One region of the Leptolyngbya sp. O-77 genome, then DNA from elsewhere that is predicted to be linked to it. Evidence: predicted binding sites of a transcription regulator. Region 1 holds the regulator's gene; each other region holds the start of a gene.
What was found. Region 1 encodes NtcA, which controls nitrogen genes in cyanobacteria. Its sites were predicted from a motif close to TTTGTANNNNNNNNTACAAA; they were not measured.
Positions count from the first base shown of each region.

Region 1 (5,821 bases):
CAGCAGCGAAATCGGGTATTGCTGGCGGAGTGTCTGAATTGTGGCGATCGCCCGCTCTGCTGCGACGACTTGATGCATAAACAGGTTGCGATCGACCCCCATCACGGCCAGCCCACACTTTTGCCGACCCGGATCGAACCCAAGAATGACGGGCTGCCCCAAGGCTTCAGGTGCAGAAGTGGAATAGGACATGGGCAAACGGCAGGGGTGAAAGGCAAACGGCAGCAGGGCGGTTTAGTTCGTTGGCGCGAAGGGCGATCGCTGCGGGGGCGGGGTGGTGTTGACTCTGCTGTCCGTGCTGAACAGAACCCGCCCATTTTGCACGGCGGCCAGGTCGAGCCGGACGGGCCCAGCGGTGAAAATGGTTTCAGAGGCGATCGCATGGAGTTCTACCGGGCGACCGTAGGCTCGAATATCTTGCAATAACCTAACCACGGCCTCGGTCTGTCCGTCCGCAATTTGCAGCACATCGCCCAGCACCCCAGCCTGTCGCGAGCGAAACTGAGCGTTGGCAATCAAAAGATTCACGCGCTCCACCAATTCTTCATCTCGCATCCGGGTGGGATCGAGCGCAATCGTGACCACCAGATCGCCCTCTCGAAACACCACTTGATTGGGCGCAGCGTTGACATAAACCTGGATGCAAGCCTCGCCCGCCAAGACGCAGGGTTCGCCGATGATGTAATTGCCCGCCGACAAAATCCGCACGACATAATCTTTGCCGTCCTGGATTTGATTGATCAACTGCTCCACCTGGGCGTTGGTAATTTGAATCACCTGCTTGTCTACATTCACCGTGCCCGGTTGGATGCGCTGGCTGGCAAAACGGTTAGCCTCTAGCAGGAGGCGATTGACCGCGCTGGGGGCAGCCTCTGGGGTAATGACACGCACCACGCCGGAGGCCATGGGCTGGTTTCTCAGCACCGCCACACTGCCCTGGCGCAGCCCTTGAAATTCGCGCTCCAGGGTTTGCACTTCTGCCAGCAGAGCGCTGCGCTGGGCTTCGAGATCATCGAGTTGCAATTCTTTTTCGCGGATTTGGGCGGTGCGTTCGGCAATCTGGCGATCGCGCTCGGCTACGTCTCGGTCGCGCTGGGCAATCTGCCGCTGGCGATCGGCCTGGAGTTGCTGAATTTCAGCACGAAGCTGGGTGGCCTGCTGGGATACGTCCGTGAGCAATGTCTGTGCCTGCTGATAGTTGGCAGCGACTTGGCTCAACTGCGACTGGGTGCTTTGCAATTCCTCGCGGGTGCGGGTTTCCTGGGCGATCGCCGTTTGTAGAGACTCGTTGGTGCGGCGCAGGCGGCGCTGGGCAGACTGCTGCTCTCGTTCGGCGCGATCGCGCTGTCGCTGCACTTCGGCGGTTTGCTGCTGCGCTTGGTTTAGTTCTGCCAGCGCTGCGTCTCGCTCCTGCTGCACATCTTCTAGCTCAAACACACCCGTTCGCAGTTGGTCATCGACCGCAAACAAAATGCCAAAGGTCATCGCCGAGATGAGAATCCCCGTCATCACGGTGATCAGCGTGGCAGTTTGACGGGGACGCAGGCCAAACAGACTGAGGCGAGCCTTGCCCACCTTCATCCCAAGGCGATCGCCCACCGTGGCCACCACAGCCCCCAGCACCAAAATTGCCGCAATCAAGACCAGCCCGGTGGTCATCGCCGATAAAACTCACACTCAGCTACACCATACTGCAATTGTGCCGTTGAAAGGCGTAGCTCACAGTCGCCTGCACACCGCAACACCGCAAAACGCCTCCACAGGTTGGCCCCCGCAAAACGCCTCCACAGGTCGGCCCCCGCCAGGACTTTTGCCGCATTAGGCGAGCCATCGACCTGAGTCCTGTTTTCATAAGCGTCCTAACGCTAGGTACGCTCTCTCAACCCTGACCGCTATCCAAATCTCTAAGTAAAATCTCTAAGTAAACTGCTGACTCAGCGCCACTGGGTTATAAACCGTGATCTTCTTCTTGTGAATAGAGATCATTCGATCCTGGCGCAGGTCACCCAGCAGGCGCGTTACCGTTACGCGGGTCGAGCCAATTGCTTCGGCGATCGCCTGGTGAGACAGCTTCAGGTCGATCGTGATGCCCTCGGACGTAGGAACCCCAAAATCGCGGCACAAAATTAGCAAAAAGCTGACTAAACGTGACCCCATGTCTCGGTGGGCCAACGTTTCAATCATCATTTCGGTTTGCAAAATCCGAGACGACAGCCCCTTCAGCATCAGCATCGACAGGTCGGGATTTTCCTTTAGCGCCTTTTCGACCTGCTCAATCGGCACTGACAGTAGCTCCACTGGCGTAAACGCGACAGAATGATAAAATCGGTCTGCCTTTTGCCCCGTAATCAGCGACAGTACGCCAAACACGCTATTCTCTCTTAGCAGCGCCACGGTGATTTCTTCGCCTGCCTCATAGACTCGCGACAGCTTTACTGCGCCCTTGAGCAAGAAATAAACCCGCTCAGCCGGATCGCCCGGAAAGAAAATCGTCTTTCCCCGGTCAAAGGTTTCTACCATCGGCGGAAACGCGCTGCCGCTCAATTGGCGAAACACATCTGCTAAAGGCTTTTCATGTGAGGCAACCATACCGTCCGATTCCCAGCGCCCTCAGGGAGCGAATATGACCGAAATATGACCGAGACATGACTGGAACAAAAGATGAAAGCAAAACCCAGATTTTGCCCAAGAGGCGAAAAACCAGGATAAACGCAGTCTTAGAACACTTAAACTAAGTTTGGGGCCGCTTTTTGTATCTAAAAACACGCTTCCATAGGAAGAATGATCGTTTCGATACCAATTTCTGCGTTTGCTCTATCGGTAGACCCGGCTGAGAGAACCCAGACTCTATTCTGGAAACTGGGCGATCGCCCTCAATCCTGCGTTCCAGACAGCATATCGCAATTGTATCTGACAGATACAATTTAGGAAAAAATTTTCCCGTCTCGCCCTCATCTCTTGCCATCTTCTCTTCCCTCGCTTTACCCCACCCTCCCCTATCCGTCCTGCCCCGTTTTTGAGTATTTTGTGAATTGCCCTCGAAATTTGGATGCCGTTACCCATGCTTGACCTCACCGGAAAAAATGCGCTCGTCACAGGCATTGCCAACAATCGCTCAATTGCCTGGGGCATCGCCCAACAGCTCCACAAAGCCGGGGCAAACCTGGGCATCACCTACCTGCCCGACGACAAAGGCAAGCTAGAGAAGAAAGTGGCGGAATTGGTTGAGCCGCTCCAGCCCAGCCTGTTTGTGCCCTGCGATGTGCAAAATGATGAGCAAGTCGAGGCGGCATTTGCCACTGTGCGCGAAAAGTGGGGGCGGCTGGATGTGCTGATTCACTGCCTCGCCTTCGCCAATCGCGACGATCTCAGCGGCGACTTCAGCAATGTTTCCCGCGAGGGCTTTAACCTGGCGCTGGACGTGAGCGCCTACTCGCTGGTGCAGCTTTGCCGCGCTGCCAAGCCGCTGATGACTGAGGGCGGCGCAGTGGTGACGCTGACCTATCTGGGCGGCGTGCGCGTTGTGCCCAATTATAACGTCATGGGCATTGCCAAGGCCGCGCTAGAGATGAACGTGAAATACTTGGCAGCAGAACTGGGCCCGCAAAACATCCGGGTGAACGCCATCTCAGCCGGGCCGATTCGGACGCTGGCCTCCTCTGCCGTTGGTGGCATTTTGGACATGATTCACCATGTCGAAGAAGTCGCGCCCCTGCGCCGCACCGTCACCCAGACCGAGGTGGGCAACACGGCCGCATTCCTGTGCAGCGATCTGTCTACGGGCATCACCGGGCAAGTGCTGTACGTCGATGCGGGCTACGAGATTATGGGGATGTAGGAATGTGGGTCTGCTTTGAGTGTTTTCGAGTGTTTTTGAGCGTTGGATTTTTTGGGGCGCAGGGTGCAAAGCTACTAAACCAGCTCTAGTTTTCCTCAAAGGCGATCGCCACCGGAACAGGCGCAGCATCGGGCACTGCATCGGGGTCAAAGATCGGCGGCGTGCCATTGCGGGTTTTGGTGAGTCGCTGGAGGTGACTAAAGACCTTGCGGGCGTTGGTTTCGTTGCCTTGCTCAGCGAAGAGTTCGAGGGCTTGCTGCAAATCGGCGATCGCCCCAGCGGGGTTGCTGGCACGGGCCAGCCCCCGATAGTAATAGGGGGTGGGCACCTGGGGGGCAAGCTGGATGGCGGCGGCGTAGTCGCGAAAAGCAGATTTGATTTCGCCCAGCTTTTGCGCGGCCAGCCCCCGGAAGAAGTAGATCATGGCGCAGTTGGGCTGGATGGTGAGGGCGTTGGTAAAGTCGGCGATCGCCCCGATCAGGTCGCCCTGCTCTGAGCGCAGATAGCCCCGGTTGCAATGGGCATCCATCTGGTTGCGGTCGAGTTGGAGGGCGGTGCTAAAGTCGGCGATCGCCTGCTGCCGCTCTCCCAGCTCATCGTGACACAGCCCGCGCAGATTCCACACTAGCGCCTGATCGGGGCGAATGCGTAAAATTTGCTCCACATCGCTGAGGGCCCCCTGCGGGTCGCCTAGCTCATAGCGCGTCACGGCCCGATTCCAGTGAGATTGCACATCGGTGGGGTGCAGCACCGGATTTTCAAACCGCTGCGTCAACTGTTGCACGGTGGCAGGGTCGCTAGTCCGCAGTTTGAGTTCTAGATGGGGAATGCCCAGGTCGTCTACCAGCGACTCATCCAGCCCCAGCACGGCGTAGCGATCGTCTGATACCAGAAAATTTTCCCGTGTTCCCAAAATCTTGAACTGAAACTGGCTGGGAAACTGCCGCTTCAGTTCCAGCAGGTTTTGCAGCGTCTCTTGCAGGCTGCGGGCTTGCTCAGACGGGGCGTGCCATCGCTGCACCATCGCGCTGAGAAAGCGGGGCAAATCCTGGTCAGCGCTGTAGCACCAGCCGATTTCCAGCTGCCGACCCTGGGCCAGAAAATCGTGCAAACGGCGCACCATTGGGCGATCGATCGGGCACTGGCTCGACCAAGGCAGCGTTATCAACAGGCGATCGCCCGTGGTATCCAGCGCTTGCTCCAGCACCAGCCGACTGTTGGGCACATCGAGCAGCGCCGCCGCCGTGAACTCGTCATACAGCGCCGGGTGCAGGGCTGTGGCCGCATCGGCGGCGGCGGGCGGGCCGCCGCGAAAATCCAGGACAAACTCGTAGCGTGGCCCCGTTGGATAGGTGCGGAGGTGCTGGTTTAGCTCTTGCAGCACGCCCAACACCGTTGCCTCCATCTGCATCTGAAAGGTGCCGCCTGTGGGGAGCGATCGCAACTGCTGGCTGATGCGCTGTAGCTCTTGCCGGAGCATGGCTTCGACTTGGGCCTTAAACAGCGCTTCGGCAGTTTCGGTTGAGTCGGCCGGGTCAGCGCTGGGAGCCAGAGCCACAGGGCGATCGCCTGTCTCCGCATGATTTCCAGCCATCAAATCTTGCAGCTGCTGGCTGATGATCCGTAGTTCTGCTTGCAGCGCTTGCTCCACCTGCGCTTGAAATTCCTGCTGCTGCTGCAAGGCGCTGACTTGGCCCACCAGTCCGCTGAAATCTCGCTGAGGAACTAGATCGCCCACCACCCGCAGCAGCCGAGCAATTTCTCGCCGCAAAGAGGTTGGATCAAAGGGGGGCGGCAGATTTTCCACCTGCTGGCTCAGGTGATTGACCTGCTGCTGGAGCGAGTGTAGCGTTTCGCGGCTAGGCTGGTCGCGCAGTTGTTGGGTCAGGTCTTGCACCTTGCGCCGCAGCAGTTCCTCGGCCCGCGCCTGCGCGTCCTGCTGCTCATGAAGCGACTGCATTTCAGTCACCAGTGCCGTCCAGT
Region 1 is NZ_AP017367.1:1,182,217-1,188,037, forward strand. It holds gene O77CONTIG1_RS05040 (pre-16S rRNA-processing nuclease YqgF) at 1-192, opposite strand, end outside; gene O77CONTIG1_RS05045 (DUF3084 domain-containing protein) at 235-1,659, opposite strand; gene ntcA (global nitrogen regulator NtcA) at 1,918-2,589, opposite strand; gene fabI (enoyl-ACP reductase FabI) at 3,062-3,838, shown strand; gene O77CONTIG1_RS05065 (tetratricopeptide repeat protein) at 3,924-5,821, opposite strand, start outside.

Region 2 (5,821 bases), 700 kb from region 1:
GAAGCCAAAGGTGGTGCGCTGCATCAGGAAATAGGCAATGACGCAGGCGATCAGCCCATACAGCAAGCCCCAGTGAACCCGCGTGCCGGGAATGTTGCCCAGCATGTTGACCTCCGCCAGCGGAAAGGTGGAGGGCTTGTTGAGGGAGCTGGGGTCGCGCATGGGGCCGCCAACGAGGTGATTCAGCAGGGCGATCGCCACGTAGTTCAACAACAGGCTACTAATCGTCTCATTCACGCCGCGATAGTGCCGCAGCCAGCCCGCCGCGCCGATCCAGATGCCGCCCATCACCATTCCGGCGATCGCCATCCCCACTTGCACAACAAAAGGAGGGAAAGCCGTTCCCATAGCGAGACCCATCGAAACGGCTGCCAGTCCACCAACCACAAGTGCGCCTTCGTTGCCAATGATCACCAGCCCCAGTCGGGCGGGCAGCGCCGTACACAAGGCAGACAACATCAGCGGAGCCGCCCGCACCAGCGTATTTTGGAAGGTACTCCACTGGCCAAACGCCGCCTTCCAAATCGAGGCATACACGGCGAAGGGATTCGTTCCCACCAGCGCACAAAAAATTCCAAACAGCAAGATTCCGGCCAAGATGGCCCCAAACGACAGACAAAGAGATTCCAGCGTCCTGCGCCAGGTTTGAGAAAGAGCCATTGTTCTCTAGCCTCCCACCGACCCGATCACGCCGTCCACCAAATAATCCATCTGCTCCAGTTTGGGATCTTTTTGCTCCAGCTTTTCGCTCGCACCAACGACGGTGCCGCCCTTGTTGTCCTTCACCTCGCCGGAGTAGATGACGAGGCTGCCATCCATTAGCTTGGCCTTGGCTTCGTCTGCGGCGGCCTTGGCTTCGGCGCTGACGGCGGGGCCATAGTCCGACACTTTGCAGAAGCCGTCACTCAAGCCGCCCCGCAGAATGTGGTCGATCGTGCCATCTTGCAGCGACTTGCCTGCGTAGATGTCTTCAGCAATTTTGGAATAGATATTCGTCCAGTCCCACTCGGCTCCTGTGAGGTAGCCCTTAGGAGCCAGGGCCGCTTGGTTGGCATGATAGCCTGTGCAGAAAATGCCGCGCCGTTCCGCAGTTTCCATCACCACTTTCGGACTATCGACGTGGCAAGTGACGACATCAATGCCCTGATCCACCATACTGTTGGTGGCTTCGGCCTCTTTGATCGGCTCGGCCCAGTTGCCCGTGAACAGAACCTGCGTAGTGGCATCGGGGCGGACGCTGCGAGCGCCAAGGGTGTAGCTGTTCACGTTACGAAGCACCTGGGGAATCGGCTTTGCTGCTACAAAGCCCAGCTTGCCGCTCTTAGACGTGAGCGCCGCAACGATGCCCGCAACGTATTGCGCCTCGTCGATATAGCCAAAGTAGCTGCCAATATTTTTCGGCGTTTTCCCTTCCTGGTACAGTCCGCCCGCGTGGAAAAACTGCACGTCGGGATATTCTTCCGCCAGCTTCAGGATGTGCGGGTCAAAGTAGCCGAAGGACGTGGGAAAAACTGCCTTTGCGCCGTCGATGTCGATCATGCTCCGCATTGACTCGGCAACGGCGGTGGTTTCGGGCACGTTTGCCTCTTCCACCAGCTTCACCCAGCTAAACTTCTTCGCCATGCCCGCTGCGCCCTCGGCGTGGGCTTGGTTGTAGCCGTAGTCGTCCTTCGGCCCGACGTAGATAAAGCCGATGGTCAGTGGGTCGCCGCCGCCAGTTGCGCCGCCTTCAGCCGCAGTATCGGTGCTGCCAGAGCCAGCGGGACTGCACGCTGTTCCCAATTTCGCTGTCAGTCCAAACGCGCTGGTGGCGAGTAGCCCTCGAATCACCTGCCGACGAGACACGTTCAAAATTCGTTTCCTGCCTGTTGCTTTGCTCACAGTGCCAGCTCCCTTAGCGACAAAACCTGGTGACGAAACCTTTGCGGTGAAATCCTAATCTCGAAACTCTTGAAACTTTGAATCCCCAGATTGCGGCGGCTCGAAAAACCCTGAAGCCATCCTGACTGGGGCGATTAGAAGTTAGACCAAAGCCTATCAAAGCCGCGCCGGAAATAGGGTTCTAAAAGGTGTGGGGAAGGTTCGCAAAAGGTTCTATCTGGGACAAACATAATGTGCCTTGGGCTACAAAGGGCGATCGCCCAAACCGTTAGCATCGCTGATACGCAGCGGGGAGCCGCAGTGGGGAGCAATGAGCGCGATCGCCCTGATAGCGGGCAATTTCGAGTCTTTTTTGTAAACAGTTATGAACTCCGAAGAAGCCCTAGCCATAGTTGAGTTCGCCCTGCGGGACAATCGCCTGAGCAAGCTGCAACGTGCGGTGTTTTGTCAGGCATGGGAGGAGCAATCTTATCTAGAAATTGCTCGTCGCTATGGCTATGAGTTGGGCTATATAAAGCAGACGGGTTCCCAACTCTGGCAACTGCTGTCGGATACGTTTCAGGAAAAAGTCACTAAGCACAATTTGCAGGTTGTGCTAAAGCGGCAGGCTCCACGAGTGAAAGCCACGGTTTCAGACCTGGAGCGATCAGACCCCGTTGCCTTAGAACCCATGACTTCAGATCCGTCGGCTGTGCTGGCGCAACAGGCTGAACCTGGCGTAAATCGAGAGCCGCTGCCGCGAAGTTCTGCTCTGCTGCCGCCTGCTTCGGTCGCCACCTTGCTCGAAACCCGCGTGGCGATCGCCCCTCCCGTTCCCGCGGCTGCTTCCCTGCCTGCGCCCGTGACCGATTGGGGCGATGCGGTGGATCTGCCCGCCTTCTATGGACGCGATGCCGAGTTGCAGCAAATTGAAGACTGGATCATGGGCGATCGCTGTCGGCTGATCCTGATTTTGGGCATGGGGGGCATCGGCAAAACCACGCTGTCCGTCAAGCTGGCAAAGCGGCTGTCGGAGCAGCAAGCCGTCAAGTCAGACGACTACTCTGCGCCGTTTCAGTTCACCCTCTGGCGATCGCTCCGCAATGCGCCGCCCGTCCTTGAACTGCTGGCAGATTTGATCCAGGTTCTCTCCCATCGCAGGGATGCCGACTTGCCCGACTCGCTGGACGGGCGCATTCGCCGCCTGCTGGACTATCTGCGGCAGCACCGCTGTCTGATTATTCTGGACAACGCCGAAACGGTGATGCGGCAGGGCGATCGCGGCGGCGGCTACTTACTCGGCTACGAGGGTTATGGGCAACTGCTGCAAGCCCTGGGCGAAGCAGAACACCAGAGTACCATCCTCCTCACCAGCCGCGAAAAGCCGGGAAACCTGGCGGTGCGCGAAGGGTCGCATCTCCCGATTCGCTCGCTGCGGCTGTCGGGCTTGCCGCCAGACATTGGGCAGGAACTCTTGGCACTGAAGGGCGAATTTAGCGGCACAGATGCCGAGTGGCAAACGCTGGTGAGCCACTATGCGGGCAATCCTCTGGCGCTGCAAATGGTTGCCTCGGTGATTCAGGACCTCTTCGACGGGCAGCTTACAGACTTTCTGGACTGTCTGGAAACGGGAACCTCGGTCTTCGGCGATATCCGCGATCTATTGGCGCAGCAGGTAAACCGCCTCTCGCCGCTAGAGCGACAGGTGATGGACTGGCTGGCGATCGCCCGCAAACCCGTTACGCTGTCCAGTCTGCGATCGTGGCTAGTGCCACCCGTGGCGTTGGGGGCGCTGCTGGAGGCAATTTGTTCCCTAGAGCGGCGCTGCCTGATTGAGAAAACCGCACCGCGCCTCACCGAAAAATCGCAGGTAAGGTTCACGCTCCAGCCCGCCGTGATGGAATATGTGACGGAACAACTCATTGAACGGCTTCAGGAGGAGATTGGTCACGTTGGTGCTGCTCAAGCTGAATGCGCGAGTGACCATTCTGTGATTTCAAGCAACCTGCTGTATACCCACGCAGTCCTCCAGCCCCAGGCAAAGGATTATATCCGCGAAACGCAGACTCGGATGATTCTTGCGCCCCTGGCAAAGCGCCTGCTGGAAAACCAGACCCAGACCCAGCTAGAAGAACGAGTGCGATCGCACCTCGCGCACCTCCGCTACACGCCTCAGGCGCAGTCTAGCTACACAGCCGGAAACCTGCTAAATCTGCTGGTGCAACTGGGCACAGATCTGGCGGGTTGGGACTTTTCGGGACTCGCGGTGTGGAATGCGTATCTGCGCGGTGTGAACCTGCATCGGGTCGATTTCACCGGGGCAAATTTAACCCGATCGGTGTTTACCGAAACCTTTAGCCAGATTTTGGCGATCGCCTTTAGTCCCGATGGCAAGCTGCTGGCAACGGGCGACGTGAACCACGAAATCCACATCTGGCAGGTTTCCGACGGCAAGCAGTTGCTCAGCCTGCGAGTGGATGAAGGCTGGGTCTGGTCGGTGGCGTTTTCACCCGACGGGCGCACCCTCGCCAGCAGCGCCAATCGCAGCGTCCACCTGTGGGACTTGCAAACTGGAGCCTGCCTGAAGACGCTCCAGGGATATAGCGATCGCGTCTTTTCGGTGGCTTTCTCACCGGATGGACAATACCTGGCGACAGGCAGCGAAGACCACTGGGTGCGCGTCTGGAATGTGCGATCGGGAACCCTCCTGCATTCCCTGGCGGGCCATACCCATGAAGTTCGCTCCGTTGCCTTTTCGCCTGCCCCGCTGCGGCAGGGGACGACCGCGAAGTCTGTATCCAAATCTCCCGCTTTTCTGCTGGCCAGCGCCAGCTACGACGGCACGGTACGCCTGTGGAATGTCAGCAGCGGTGCGTGCCTTGCCACCCTGAAACACCCAGACCCCCTTGCGACAGGGGCGCTACCCTGGGTTTGGTCAGTGGCGTTTTCACCCGACGGCCACACCCTTGCCAGCGGCAATGACGACGGCACGGTGCGCTTGTGGATGGTGGAATCGTCCGGAACTTCGAGGGCTGTGATGCCGACCGCGCACCCCCCCCTGCAAGGCTCCCGGCAACCCGTGCGGGCGATCGCCTTTAGCCCCGACGGACGCACCCTCGCCAGCGGTAGCGACGACGGCACGCTGCGCCTGTGGGACTATCGCCAGGGCGACTGTCGGCGCGTGCTAACAGGGCACCGGAGCTGGATTTCGGCGATCGCCTTCAGCCCAGACAGCGGCATCCTCGCCAGCGGCAGCGAAGACCAGTCCGTGCGCCTGTGGGACGGTCGCGGCCTCTGCCTGCGAACGCTCCAGGGCTACAGCAATGGCGTATGGTCGGTGGCGTTTTCGCCCGATGGGCACACCCTCGCCAGCGGCAGCCAGGATCGCACCCTGCGCCTGTGGGATCGGCAAACGGGGCAACTCCTCGGCAGCTTGCAGGGTCACACGCGCTGGATCTGGTCGGTTGCATTTCACCCAACACAGCCCCTCCTGGCCAGCGGCAGCGAAGACCACAGCCTCAAGGTGTGGAACTTTCAGACGCAGCGGCTAATGCAAACCCTGGAAGGACATCGCGACGCGGTGCTATCGGTGCTTTACAGCCCCACGGGCGAAACGCTGCTCAGCGGCAGCCTCGACGGCACAATCAAGCTTTGGGATGCCCAGATGGGGCTATGTCGCCGCACGCTGGCAGGGCACGAAGGCGGCGTGTGGTGTTTGGCGCTGAGTGCCGACGGTCGCCTGCTGGCCAGCGGTAGCCAGGATCAAACCCTGCGCCTGTGGAATCTGGAAGCCGGAACTTGTCTGCAAACGCTGACCGGGCACACAAGCTGGATTCGGGCGATCGCCCTCAGTCCCAATGGACAACTCCTCGCCAGCGGCAGCGCCGACGGCGTAATCAAACTCTGGCGCATCCAAGACGGGGCCTGTTTGCACACCCTCGCCGCCCATCGTGGGCCCGTG
Region 2 is NZ_AP017367.1:1,885,269-1,891,089, reverse strand. It holds gene O77CONTIG1_RS08075 (ABC transporter permease) at 1-660, opposite strand, end outside; gene O77CONTIG1_RS08070 (BMP family ABC transporter substrate-binding protein) at 667-1,881, opposite strand; gene O77CONTIG1_RS08065 (AAA family ATPase) at 2,246-5,821, shown strand, end outside.
Region 2: O77CONTIG1_RS08070 (BMP family ABC transporter substrate-binding protein) is a predicted target of NtcA. The motif match lies at 2,112-2,131, and genes of this name have one in related genera.

Region 3 (5,821 bases), 2.3 Mb from region 1:
CGTGCAGCAGACGGTTCCCGGCCGCCCCACCACCGACGTGCTGAAGGAACTCGTGCCCGACTGGATTTTCAAGCTAGAAGGCAAGCGGTTTATGCGCTGGGGCGACGGCGAGCAGCGGTTTTCTCGCCCGATTCGCTGGCTGGTGGCGCTGTGGAACGAGGCCGTGCTGCCGCTGACGCTGGTGAATGGCAGCGAAACCGTGACGAGCGATCGCCTCTCCCAGGGACACCGCATCTTGCACCCCGAACCCGTCAAGATTCCCAGCGCCTCGCTCTACGTCACCACGCTGCGGAAGGCATTCATCGAAGTAGACCCGGCCGAGCGTCGTCAGGTGATTCAAGAGCAAACCGTGGCTGCTGCCAAGCGGGTCGGCGGGGTTGCTGCCGTTAACCCCAGTCTGCTGGATGAAGTGGTGGATCTGGTGGAATATCCCACCGCCGTCGTCGGGCAGTTTGACCCGGAGTTTCTGGAGGTGCCCGCTGAGGTGCTGGTGATGGAGATGGAGAGCCACCAGCGCTATTTTCCGGTGCGAAAGTCCGAAAGCTCCCTGGAACTCCTGCCTTACTTCATTACGATTTCCAACGGCGACCCGGCCAAGTCAGACATCATCGCCGAAGGCAACGGGCGCGTGATTCGGGCGCGGCTGTCGGACGGGCGCTATTTCTTTGAGAGCGATCGCAAGCAGCCGCTAGAGAGCTATCTGCCCAAGCTGGAAACCGTCACGTTTCAAGAAGCGCTGGGTTCTATGCGGGCCAAGGGCGATCGCCTCGTTAGCATTGCCGAGCGGCTGTGCGACCAGCTCCAGATCGCGGGCACGGCGAAAAATCACGTCCTGCGGGCGGCGCTGCTGTGCAAGGCGGATCTGGTGACGCAGATGGTGGGCGAGTTTCCAGAACTCCAGGGCGTGATGGGCGAAAAGTATGCCCGCGCCAGTGGGGAGCCGGAAGCTGTGGCAGTGGCGATCGCCGAACATTACCTGCCCAAGGGCGCATCCGACTCGCTGCCGCAAACCCAGACGGGGCAGGTGGTAGGGCTGGCCGATCGGATCGATACGCTGGTGGGCATTTTCAGCCTGGGCATGATTCCCAGCGGCTCCTCTGACCCCTTCGCGCTGCGTCGCGCCGCCAACGCCATCGTCCACATCGCCTGGGGCGCAAACCTGCCGCTAAATCTGGATCGGCTGCTCCAGGACGTGATTGCCGACTATCCCACGGGCACGGTGAAAGATGCCGCCGCGCTGCATCACCAACTCCGCGACTTTTTCCTGACGCGGATTCGCACGCTGCTCCAGGAAGACCGGGGCATTGACTATGATCTGGTAAACGCCGTCGTGGGCGAAAATGACGCTGAATACGGCGATCGCGCTTTGCAGGATGTGCTGGATGTGCGCGATCGCGCCCTGTTCCTCCAGTCCATTCGCCAGGACAAAACCCTGGACGCGATTTATGAAACGGTCAACCGCTCGGCGCGGCTGGCTAAGCAGGGCGATCTAGACACGGCCGCCCTCGACCCCAGGCCCCTAATCGATCCAAAGCAGTTTGAAAAGCCCTCTGAGCAGGCATTTTATGACGCACTGGTGGCGCTGGTGCCCGAAACGCAAGCCGCCAAAGCCGAGCGCAATTACCAAAAACTAATCGATGCGCTGGCGAAAGCTGCGCCTGTGGTCAGCCGCTTTTTTGATGGCGAAGACAGCGTGCTGGTGATGGCGGATGACCCAGCCGTGCGCCGCAATCGGCTCAACCTGCTGGGGCTATTGCGAAACCATGCGCGGGTGCTGGCCGACTTTGGGGCGATCGTGAAGTAAGCGAAGCCCCTGAAGCCTATCACGGTTTACGCCATTCGATTCCCCAAACCCTTTTGAAAGCGGGCTTTTTGGAATTCTCTCCTGATTAAGGGGGCGAGGGGGATCAGGCTCGAAACGCTTCAGCCCATCTGTGCTGAACAGTTTGGTATTGCGCCTGGTAGCCTGGGCGCTACGTAGCCTCTCTCCTCTGTATGTAAAGCCTTCACAAAGCCCGTGCGAAGCACGGAAGAAGTTGTGCTGGCATCACCCGGACGACTGTTTTCTGTCAGTGAAAGAAGAAGTGGAATGCGATCGCCCTGTCGAAACGCTTCCGTTTCGATCGCCCTGCCGTGAATTCAGCCGTGAATTCATGTGTGAATTCGGACGTAATTCATCTGTGAATTCACCCTTGAAGCGCTTCAAGCTGCAAGGTTTCACAGCTCCGCAGTTTCACATCATTCCACAGTTTCAAAATCTCACAATTTCACATTAGGTGGTGTGCATATGGTTAGCGTGCCGGGTCAGTCGATGGTCAATCCGCAGGTGGCAAAAGGACTTTGCCGAATTGTCGGATTTACCTGTTTAGCGGGTTTTTTGCTGGATATGAGCGCGATCGCCCTGCCGTTTGGGGCAGGCGAGGCGTGGCGCATTGGCGTATTGCAACAACTGGGCGATCGCAGCATCGTGTTTTTGTTTGGCATGGCGCTGCTGCTGTATGGCTTCTGGGAAGAGCGATCGCAGCGCAAGCCGCTGGCCTATATCGCGCTGGCCGTTGGTGTACTTTTTCAAATTTGCTGCTTGGTGGTGATCCGCGATGGACTGGTCTTGCAGCAAGAAACCGTCGAAAACATCAGCAGCCGCGCCGCCGAAATTCAAACCCAAATTGAGCAAAGCCGCAATCAGGAGTTGCCGCCCAATGTCACTCCAGAGCAGCTTGAGCAAGCCGCCCGCCAGGTGCAAGCCCAGGCAGACTCCCTCAAGCAAAACGCCAAAACGGGCATTACCAAATCCAGCATCGCCAGCGTCGGCAATCTGGTGATTGTGGGGCTGGGGCTGATTGGTCTGGGACGAGTCGGGATGCGATCGCGCCGAAGCTAAAGCCTGAAAATGGAACCTCATGAGCCAAACCAAAAGTCGTAAAAAGAAGCGCCCCGGCATTCTCCAGAGCATTCAGTCCAGCGTTCGTCAGAGCATTCGCAATACAATCTTGCCGCTGCTCAAAGACGCAGTGAAAACCTGGCACGGACGGCTGGTGCTGGCGGGGCTGACGGTCGGGCTATGCTACCTGGCGGCATGGCTACCGGGCTTGGTGACTCGCGCCGCGCAAGGGTCAGCAGGCTTGCCGCTCCTCTCGGTCATGGTGTTTTTGGGCTTGCGTCAGCTCTGGAAGCGGCGCGACCATCTCGCCCAAATGCACGCCTCCGAAGAAGACCAGGTTCTCGGACACCTGCTGATTCTCTGCGGGGTGCTGCTGTTTCCCTTCTGCCGATTCGACATTTGGCCCCAGTCTGTGATTTGGCTGCTGGTGCTGGCGGGCATCGCCTGTAGCACATGGGGCGCAAGCTTTTTTTGGCGCTATCCCTTACCCGTCGGGTTGCTCATCCTGACAGCCTACCCAAAACCCGGCGTGATGGCGCGGCTTGTATGGACAGCGCTAACCCCGCCAGAGTTTTTAGAGCGCATCATGGCGCAGGCGGGGGCCGCAGCGCTGCGGGTAATTGGTCATTCGGCGATCGCCGATGGCACGGTGGTCGCCCTCCCCCAAGGCGCGGTGGATGTAGACTGGGGCTGCAACGGCTTCAACATGGCGTTCACCATGACCGCTGCTGGGATGATCATGGGTTTATTTCTCAAGCAAACTTGGCCTAAGGTGCTGGGCATGATGGCGATCGGCGCTGTGCTGGCGCTCATCTTCAACGTGCCACGCATCATGCTGCTCACCATTGCCTCGGTCTATTGGGGCGACGCCGCCTTCAAGTTTTGGCACGGACACTGGGGCGGACAGCTATTTTCTAGCGTGCTGTTCACGTTCTACTACTACGCAGCGATGGCCCTAGCAAACCGTCGTCGGACGGCTTGAGCCACTGCCCGGTTCAAGCAGCCTCCCTTTAAAGCAGCCTACCCTTTGCAGCCTACCCTTTAAAGAGGGCACTGACAGACTTGAGACAGCAAACTTACTGCCCTCATCCCCCAACTCCTTCTCCCAAGTGGGGAGAAGGGGAGCTAGATATGGGGTTGAAGTCCCTCTCCTGCTCTGGGAGAGGGATTTAGGGTGAGGGCTGCAATTGCTGCGTGAAGTAGATTAGTGCCTTAAAGAGGCTCTAAACAGGCACGGATCGTTGCTCTACGGCGCAAAAACGATTCGTGCCATTCTGCTGTGTCAGGTTATTCGCAGGGTTTGCAAGACAGGAATGGCTTGAATTGTTAAGGTTTACGACTATCCTGTGGGTCGGCATTGACAGAACCTCGAAAAACGGTAACAATGAATACAGAATTAATTCAATGCCTGATTTGCAGCACTAATTTGCCGCTCTGAAACAGCGCTAGCCGTGTGTTGGAGAGTGCGCTACAACGTTTAACCTACGACCCTCCGGTGACCGAATTAGTCAAATCGGGTCATTCGATTACCAGCAATTCTTTTTGAGTGTCTTGAGAGGTCACTATGCAACTTCATTATCGTGGTGCGACCTATGAACCCGCCAACAACGCCGTTGAAGGGTGGGAAGGCGAGGTCATTGGCAAGTATCGGGGTGTCCCCGTCCGCCAGCATCAGTTTCGGAATGTTCCCAACCAGCCCATCGATCTGCGTTTGAAGTATCGCGGCGCTTGGGTCAAGTAGCGCTAGGTTTTTCCGTTTGGCAAGTTTGGATTAGCAACTGTGGCGAAACCAAGGCACCCTCCGGGGTGCTTTTTTTGTTGCACTTTTTTTGTTGCACTTTTTATGGCACTTTTTGTGACACTGTTTGTTGTGGTTTGTTGTGCTTGTTGTTGTTGTACTTCTTGTTGTACTTCAGAACTGTGCTTGCCCTCATCCCTTTGCCTGTTTCAGGTTGCGGCCAGTTCCTGCAATAATTCCACATGCTTGGGCAACAGAATGCTTTGAGAATAGCGTTCGACAATCGTTTGACGTGCAGCGTCTCGGATGTGCTGCATGTCTTTTCTATGTTCGAGTGCATCACAAATGCGATCGCCAATTTGTTCTATCGCAAAGAAATCAACCAGTAGACCATTCACCCCGTCTTGCATCATTTCGCGGACGGGCGGCGTGTCGGACGCGACGATCAGACAGCCTGATGCCATTGCTTCCATAAAGGACCACGACAGCACAAAGGGGCGAGTCAGATAAACATGCACCGACGATGCCCGCAGCACCAGTTTATACAGCCCGTAAGGTAAGTTGCCGACGAAATGCACCCGCGACAAATCCAGTGGCACTTGCTTTAGCATGTAGTCCTTAAAACTATTGCCTTCGGGGGCGGCAGGGCCGTAGGCAATGCGGTCGGCAGCGACAATCACCACATGAGCCTTTGGGCGGCGCTCTAGCACCAGCCCCAACGCCTGCATAAACTGCGGAAACCCCCGGTAGGCATCCATACCGCGCGATACGTAGGTGATGATCTCTTCCTCTTCGGACAGATCTAGAACCGTCTCGCCTCGTTCATTGACGAGCAGCATTTTTTGCGCTGGGTCAGGAAAGAAGTAGTCTGTATCTACGCCATCGTGGAGGACAGAAATTTTGGAGTGAAATTCTGGCGGAAACTGGTCTCGCTGCCAGAGCGTTGGAGCCAAGCCGCGATCGCAGCTATAGAGGTCCACCAGCATTGGCGCATTGCCTGCCCGAATCCGCAGCACATCATCTGGCGTTATGGGAAATGCTGGATCAAAGTCGGCATCGCTGCCGTGTGCCTGTCCAAACCATTCGCAATAGGCCAGATAGCCCGCATCGGGAAACGCATCTTTAATAAACATGCCCACGCCCCAGCCTGAATGGGCGCTGACCACATCAGGCACAAAGCCCGACGCTTTTAGTTGCTCTGC
Region 3 is NZ_AP017367.1:3,509,978-3,515,798, reverse strand. It holds gene glyS (glycine--tRNA ligase subunit beta) at 1-1,804, shown strand, start outside; gene O77CONTIG1_RS14925 (HpsJ family protein) at 2,288-2,881, shown strand; gene crtC (cyanoexosortase C) at 2,901-3,863, shown strand; gene O77CONTIG1_RS23625 (DUF4278 domain-containing protein) at 4,446-4,622, shown strand; gene O77CONTIG1_RS14915 (glycosyltransferase) at 4,829-5,821, opposite strand, start outside.
Region 3: O77CONTIG1_RS23625 (DUF4278 domain-containing protein) is a predicted target of NtcA. The motif match lies at 4,257-4,276, and genes of this name have one in related genera.

Region 4 (5,821 bases), 1.1 Mb from region 1:
CGTCCCGGCAGATTTCAGGCTTTGAAACAGGTTCTCTAGCGTTTCATCTGCCGGATCATTTTGGAGCCGCAGGAATAGGAAGTTGGCGGCGCTCGGCCAGACGGTGATTCCTGGTAGCGTGGCAAGGAATTGGAAGAGGCGATCGCGCTCTGACAGCAGCGTGGGGATAGCGGCTAGCAGCACATCCTGGTGGGCCAGCGCCATCTCAGCGGCGCGTTGCGAGAGGCTAGGCAGGTTGTAGGGCAGGCGAATTTTTTCTAGCGTGGCGGCGAGTTCGGGATGGGCGATCGCATAGCCAACGCGATGCGATGCCAGTCGAAACGCCTTAGAAAAGGTTCGCAAAATCACCCAGTTGGGATGCTGGGGCAGTTCCGCCAGCACGGTTTGCTGACTGAATTCAAAATAGGCTTCGTCAATCACCACCAAAATGTGGGGGGGTAGACTCCGCAGCCAGTCCATCTCGGCAGGGGTGAGCGCATTGCCCGTGGGCGAGTTGGGATGCACCATAAACACGACGCGGATGGCGGGCTGTCCGGCGGCAGGCGTGGCGATCGCATGGCTGGCAGCGGCGAGATCCGTTTCAAAGGTTTGCTCGTCGCGCCCTACGCGCACCACAGGAACGCCCAGCGTGCTGGCGGTGATGGCATACATGGAAAACGTGGGGTCGGCCACCAGCACCGAGCCTTCTGCCCGCAGGCAGGTGGCAATCAGCAGCGACCGGATGAGTTCGTCAGACCCGTTGCTGACAGAAATATGGGCCGAGGTGACCCAGCTTGCGGTGGATTGAGCGGACTGGTGCGTGGACTGGTTGGCATATTGGGCGATCGCCCCTTTCAGCGCCGCATGCCCTCCGTCGGGATAGCGGTTTGCCTCCAGTTCATGCTGATAGGCCCAGGCCAGTTTTTGCTTCAGGTCGTCTGGCAAATCGTAGGGGCTTTCGTTGGTATCCAACCGATCGACCCGCGCAGGCTGCGTCGGGGAGCCATGCACCGCCGCCTCTGCACCACCAGGATGGGGCGTATAGGACACCAACTGAGCCAAATCGGATCGCAAAAAGGGAAGCATAAACCCGCCTACCGCTGCAAGCACACAGCCTAAAACCACCTCTCATAGCATACGATTTTCGAGCAGTGGTCTGTTGCCGTTCGGCTTGATGCAGAGCGATAGACGGTCACTCGGCAGCGCTGGACCCGAAAAGCCCCTACTCATAAAGATCTTAGGGATTAGCGGCGATCGCCCCTCGATGCATCGGCGCGATGGTGTAGGCTGAAGAAAGCGGCTGGAGCGTCACCAAACAGGTCTTTGCATCCCCGTTTCAATGGGATATTGGTCGCTCTGGGTCGAATTAAATCTATCGGATTCAGTCTAATTTATTTTGGTCAAAGTTAAAGGTTATGGACGATAGCTTGCTGCCCGTTGTCTATCTCAGTGTGCTGGTGGCGCTGCTGGCGATCGCGGGTATCTTCCTGTTTCGCCAGGTGCTCAGAACGCGCAAGGTCGAAACTGCCCTGACGCGCCTGCAAAACAAGCTCACCAAGGGCCCTGGCACAGCGCAGGAATACTATGAACTGGGCAGCATTTATCTGGATAAGAAGCTTTACTCGCAGGCGATCGCCCAGTTCCAAAAAGCGCTCAAGTCCAAAGACCTGACAGAACCCGAAAACGCTGCCTTGGTCTACAACGCGCTGGGCTATGCCTACGCCGCTCAGGAGCAATATGACCTGGCCATTCGCCAATACAAAGAGGCTCTAGAAAAGCAGCCCAAGTATGTGACTGCCCTGAATAATCTGGGCTTTGCCTACGAGAAAAAGCAGTTGGTCACGCAGGCGATCGAGGCCTATGAGCAAGCGCTGGCCATTGACCCGAAAAACGGCACTGCCAAGCGGCGCACCGAGTCCCTCAAGCGGCGCGTCGCCACGCCTGCCTAGTCTGTGCTGATCGAACTGGGTTCCGTTTCGTGCTGAACAAAAAACCGGGGCACTCCGCCATTATGCGTAGAGATCCCCGGTTGATTTTTTTAGGTTCCGTAGTTACACGGTTGTGCCGCTAGAGTCGCTCCAGAAGGTTCTGAAGCCAGGTTTGCCTAGTCGTTGTCCCACTCCTCATGGCCAAGCAGATCGCCGATGCGATCGCGCAACAAAAAATCACACTTTTCAAGCTCGCACTCAACGCAGGCCCACTCGCGGGCAGGAATATATTTGCAGAGGACGTAGATGGGCTGCTGACGGCTGACAATCCCTTTTTGAACCAGTTGACGGGCTTCGTCTTGAAGGAGATCCATAGAGTATTGAACGGTTTGGAGCATGATTTCGACCTCTGCGCTAGAACTATCGAAACGTCGTGAGTGCTTCAAGCATGACTGACCTACGTAGGAACACTCAACGAAACACTCTGTATCAAAAGTTAGCGTTTATTTACAATCAGTGTTACCTTTTGTATTTCAGTATACTGAACCATCTCTATTCTCACGCTACTTCTTCGGCAATGAGATTAAAAAATATTAAAAAGTCACGAAATCATCACATTGTAATGATACGAACTTACTAAGTTTGGAGCGGCTGTGGAAATATCAGCCGTTTTGCGGATAGGCCGATCGCTAGCAAGATTGCTGCTTTCATGCTGCTCGCATCAGCAACGCCCTGACCTGCTATGTCGAAGGCGGTGCCGTGGTCGGGCGAAGTCCGCACAAAGGGCAGCCCGATTGTGGTGTTGACGGCGCAATCAAACGCCATCAGCTTGACGGGAATTAGCCCCTGATCGTGATACAGCGCCAGGTAAGCGTCATGGGTCTGCACCGGACGCGACGTGCCAAACCACGCCTGCCCTGGCCGCACCCAGAGCGTGTCTGGCGGAATGGGGCCGTCTAGTGTCAGGTGGGGATGCTGCTGCCGCATTTGGTGAATCCAGGGGGTCAGCCACTCCAATTCTTCGCGCCCGAGCTGGCCCTGCTCGCCGCTGTGGGGGTTCAGTCCGGCGATCGCCACTCGCGGCTGCAAAATTCCAAAATCGTCCCGCAGGCTGTCAATCAGCAGCCCCAGCTTGCGCGTCATCAGATTGGGCGAGAGGGCATCGGGCACCTGCCGCAGGGGAATGTGCGTCGTTGCCAGCAGCGCCCGCAGCGTCCAGCCTGTGTGGGGCGATCGCCCAACAAACATCATGCCAAACCGCGTTACCCCTGCCTGCTCTGCCAGCAGCTCCGTTTGCCCCGGATAGACGTGACCCGCCGCTTTCCAGGCAGACTTGGCGATGGGCGCAGTCACAATGCCGTCAAACTCACCTGCTAACGTGTGGGCGATCGCCGTTTGCAAAAACCGAAAACTGGCCTCGCCGCTGGCAGCACTTTCCTCTCCGGGCGCAATTTGGGACATCAGCGCCGAGTCGAGCGGCACCTCCAGCAGGTCGAGCGTAGAGAGGTCGGGGAGGTGGGAACATCCTGCCTGCACGAGGCGATCGCACGTCTGCTCCAGCAAAACGCGATTGCCGACTAGCGTGATTTTGCTGGGCTGTTCTGGTGGCTCGGTTGTCAAGTCCATCAGTGCCTTCAGGACGACTTCTAAACCAATTCCCGCCGGATCTCCCAGGGCGATCGCCACTCTTGGCTGCACCATTTTCTTCTCCTGATAAACGCTACAAATCCTGCCCCAAACGGCAACCGCTGTTCCAAAAACCGACGAAAACCCAAAACCAATCCACCAAACGGGCTGCAAACTGCCTTAAAATGCATGTTGCAAGCCTTGGCACACTTGCCCAAAACTGAACCCTGATCCATGCATCTCTATTTATGCAGCATTTCGCTCAAGGTCGTTGCGGGCAAGTTGCTGCCAAGCCAGAGGCTCCCAGACCCACTCAATCGCACTTAATTAAGGAGATATCGAAAACATGAGCGGTGAAATGCTGAACGCAACCTTTCTGTCCTTTACCCTAATTTTGGTGGGGCTGGCTTTAGGCTTTGCGCTGCTTAAGCTCCAGGGCGGCGAAGAGTAATTTAGAGTAATTTCAGGTTGGCTGGCCTGGTTCGTTTGAAGATTGCGCGGTTTCCGTCGATTAGTCACGAAACACCGCCCACGAGAAACCAGGCAGCCCTACCCAACCTTTCCCAAAACCCAAAATCGCAAACCCAAAATCGCAAATCTAAAATCCAACGCCCTTAGCTATCCTCTGGCTCATCCCAGATGCTCTGCCACTTCTCGATACAGGTTTAAGACGTGGCTGTCTTTCAGGTAATAGAACACATTGCGCCCCTGCTTGCGATAGCTGACCAGTCGGAGCGATCGGAGCGATCGCAACTGATGAGACACCGCCGACTCGCTCATCCTGACCACCGCTGCCAAGTCGCAGACGCATAGCTCCTGTTGTGCCAGTGCCGACACAATCCGCAGCCGATTGGCATCTCCCAGCAGCGCAAAAAATTCTGCCATCCGCTGCGCCTTTTCGACACTCAGCAGCCCCCGCTGCGCCTGCCGCACATGCTCCAGATCGACCGGATGCTCCGTCGCGCAACTGGGGCTATCTTCTGGAAAAGACTCGCTCACCACTGCTCGGATCGGAGAGGAATTCCTCTGGGACACTGCTTTGGGCATAGGTCTGAGGGGTAGGCTTTAATGAAGATTTTACAAACTGAAAGCCGCTTTGCAGCCTGCACAACACAGGTGAAGCTCTCTCTAGCCTAGCAACTTGCCTACTATTCAGCGCGTCTCGCAAAAAAACGGATTCTCTAGCGGGCCGAAATATTAGAGAATGAAAGGTGTATCTTATAAAAAGTTAACGATTTCGGACGAAGTCTATAATGACGTTACTCGTGGTCGGTGCAACAGGCACCCTGGGCAGGCAGGTCGTTCGTCGCGCATTGGATGAAGGTTATCCAGTGCGCTGTCTGGTGCGAAGCTTCCGCAGAGCTTCGTTTCTCAGGGAATGGGGCGCAGAACTGGTGCTGGGAGATTTGTGCGAACCAGAGACATTGCCCCCTGCCTTTGACGGGGTAACGGCGGTCATTGACGCGGCCACGGCTCGTGCGACAGATTCGCTCGGTGTGCGACAGGTCGATTGGGAAGGACAGGTGGCGCTGATTCGAGCGGCAAAGCTGGCAGGGGTCGAGCGCTTTATCTTCTTCTCTATCCTGGATGCCGAGAAATATCCCGACGTGCCGCTGATGGAAATCAAGCACTGCACCGAGCAGTTTTTGGCAGAGTCGGGGCTGAACTATACGGTTCTGCGGACGGCTGGCTTCATGCAGGGGCTAATCGGGCAGTACGCCATTCCCATCCTGGAAAAGCAGGCCGTCTGGGTGACGGGGGAAACGTCGCCGATTGCCTACATCGACACGCAAGATTTAGCCAAATTTGCGGTGCAGGCGCTGAAAGTTCCCGAAACGGCTAACCGCACGTTTCCGGTGGTAGGGTCGCGGGCTTGGGGCGCGTATGAGATTATCCGCCTGTGTGAGCGTTTGTCGGGGCAGGAATCCAAAGTGTCTCGAATGCCGCTGGGGCTGCTGCGGGCCGCCCGCAAGATCGCCCGATTCTTTCAGTGGGGCTGGAACCAGGCCGATCGCCTCGCCTTTACTGAAGTGCTGGCTACGGGTAAACCACTGACCGCGCCGATGGAAGAAACCTATCAAGTCTTTGGCATTGACCCGAAGGAACTGACGACCCTGGAAGGCTACATGCAGGAATACTTCAGCTTGATTATGAAAAAGCTGAAGGAAGCAGAATACGAGAAGGAAAAGGCGAAAGAAAAGGCGATGAAGCGCAAAAATGAAGCGATCGCCCTTCAAAAAAAGTCGAAGAACCCAAGCCCTAGTGAGGGTTTAGAAGGTGTCACTTTG
Region 4 is NZ_AP017367.1:40,282-46,102, reverse strand. It holds gene O77CONTIG1_RS00195 (histidinol-phosphate transaminase) at 1-1,065, opposite strand, end outside; gene O77CONTIG1_RS00190 (tetratricopeptide repeat protein) at 1,395-1,928, shown strand; gene O77CONTIG1_RS23090 (DUF4327 family protein) at 2,084-2,305, opposite strand; gene pdxA (4-hydroxythreonine-4-phosphate dehydrogenase PdxA) at 2,544-3,608, opposite strand; gene O77CONTIG1_RS00175 (PetM family cytochrome b6-f complex subunit 7) at 3,892-3,984, shown strand; gene O77CONTIG1_RS00170 (metalloregulator ArsR/SmtB family transcription factor) at 4,164-4,535, opposite strand; gene O77CONTIG1_RS00165 (SDR family oxidoreductase) at 4,787-5,821, shown strand, end outside.
Region 4: O77CONTIG1_RS23090 (DUF4327 family protein) is a predicted target of NtcA. The motif match lies at 2,433-2,452, and genes of this name have one in related genera.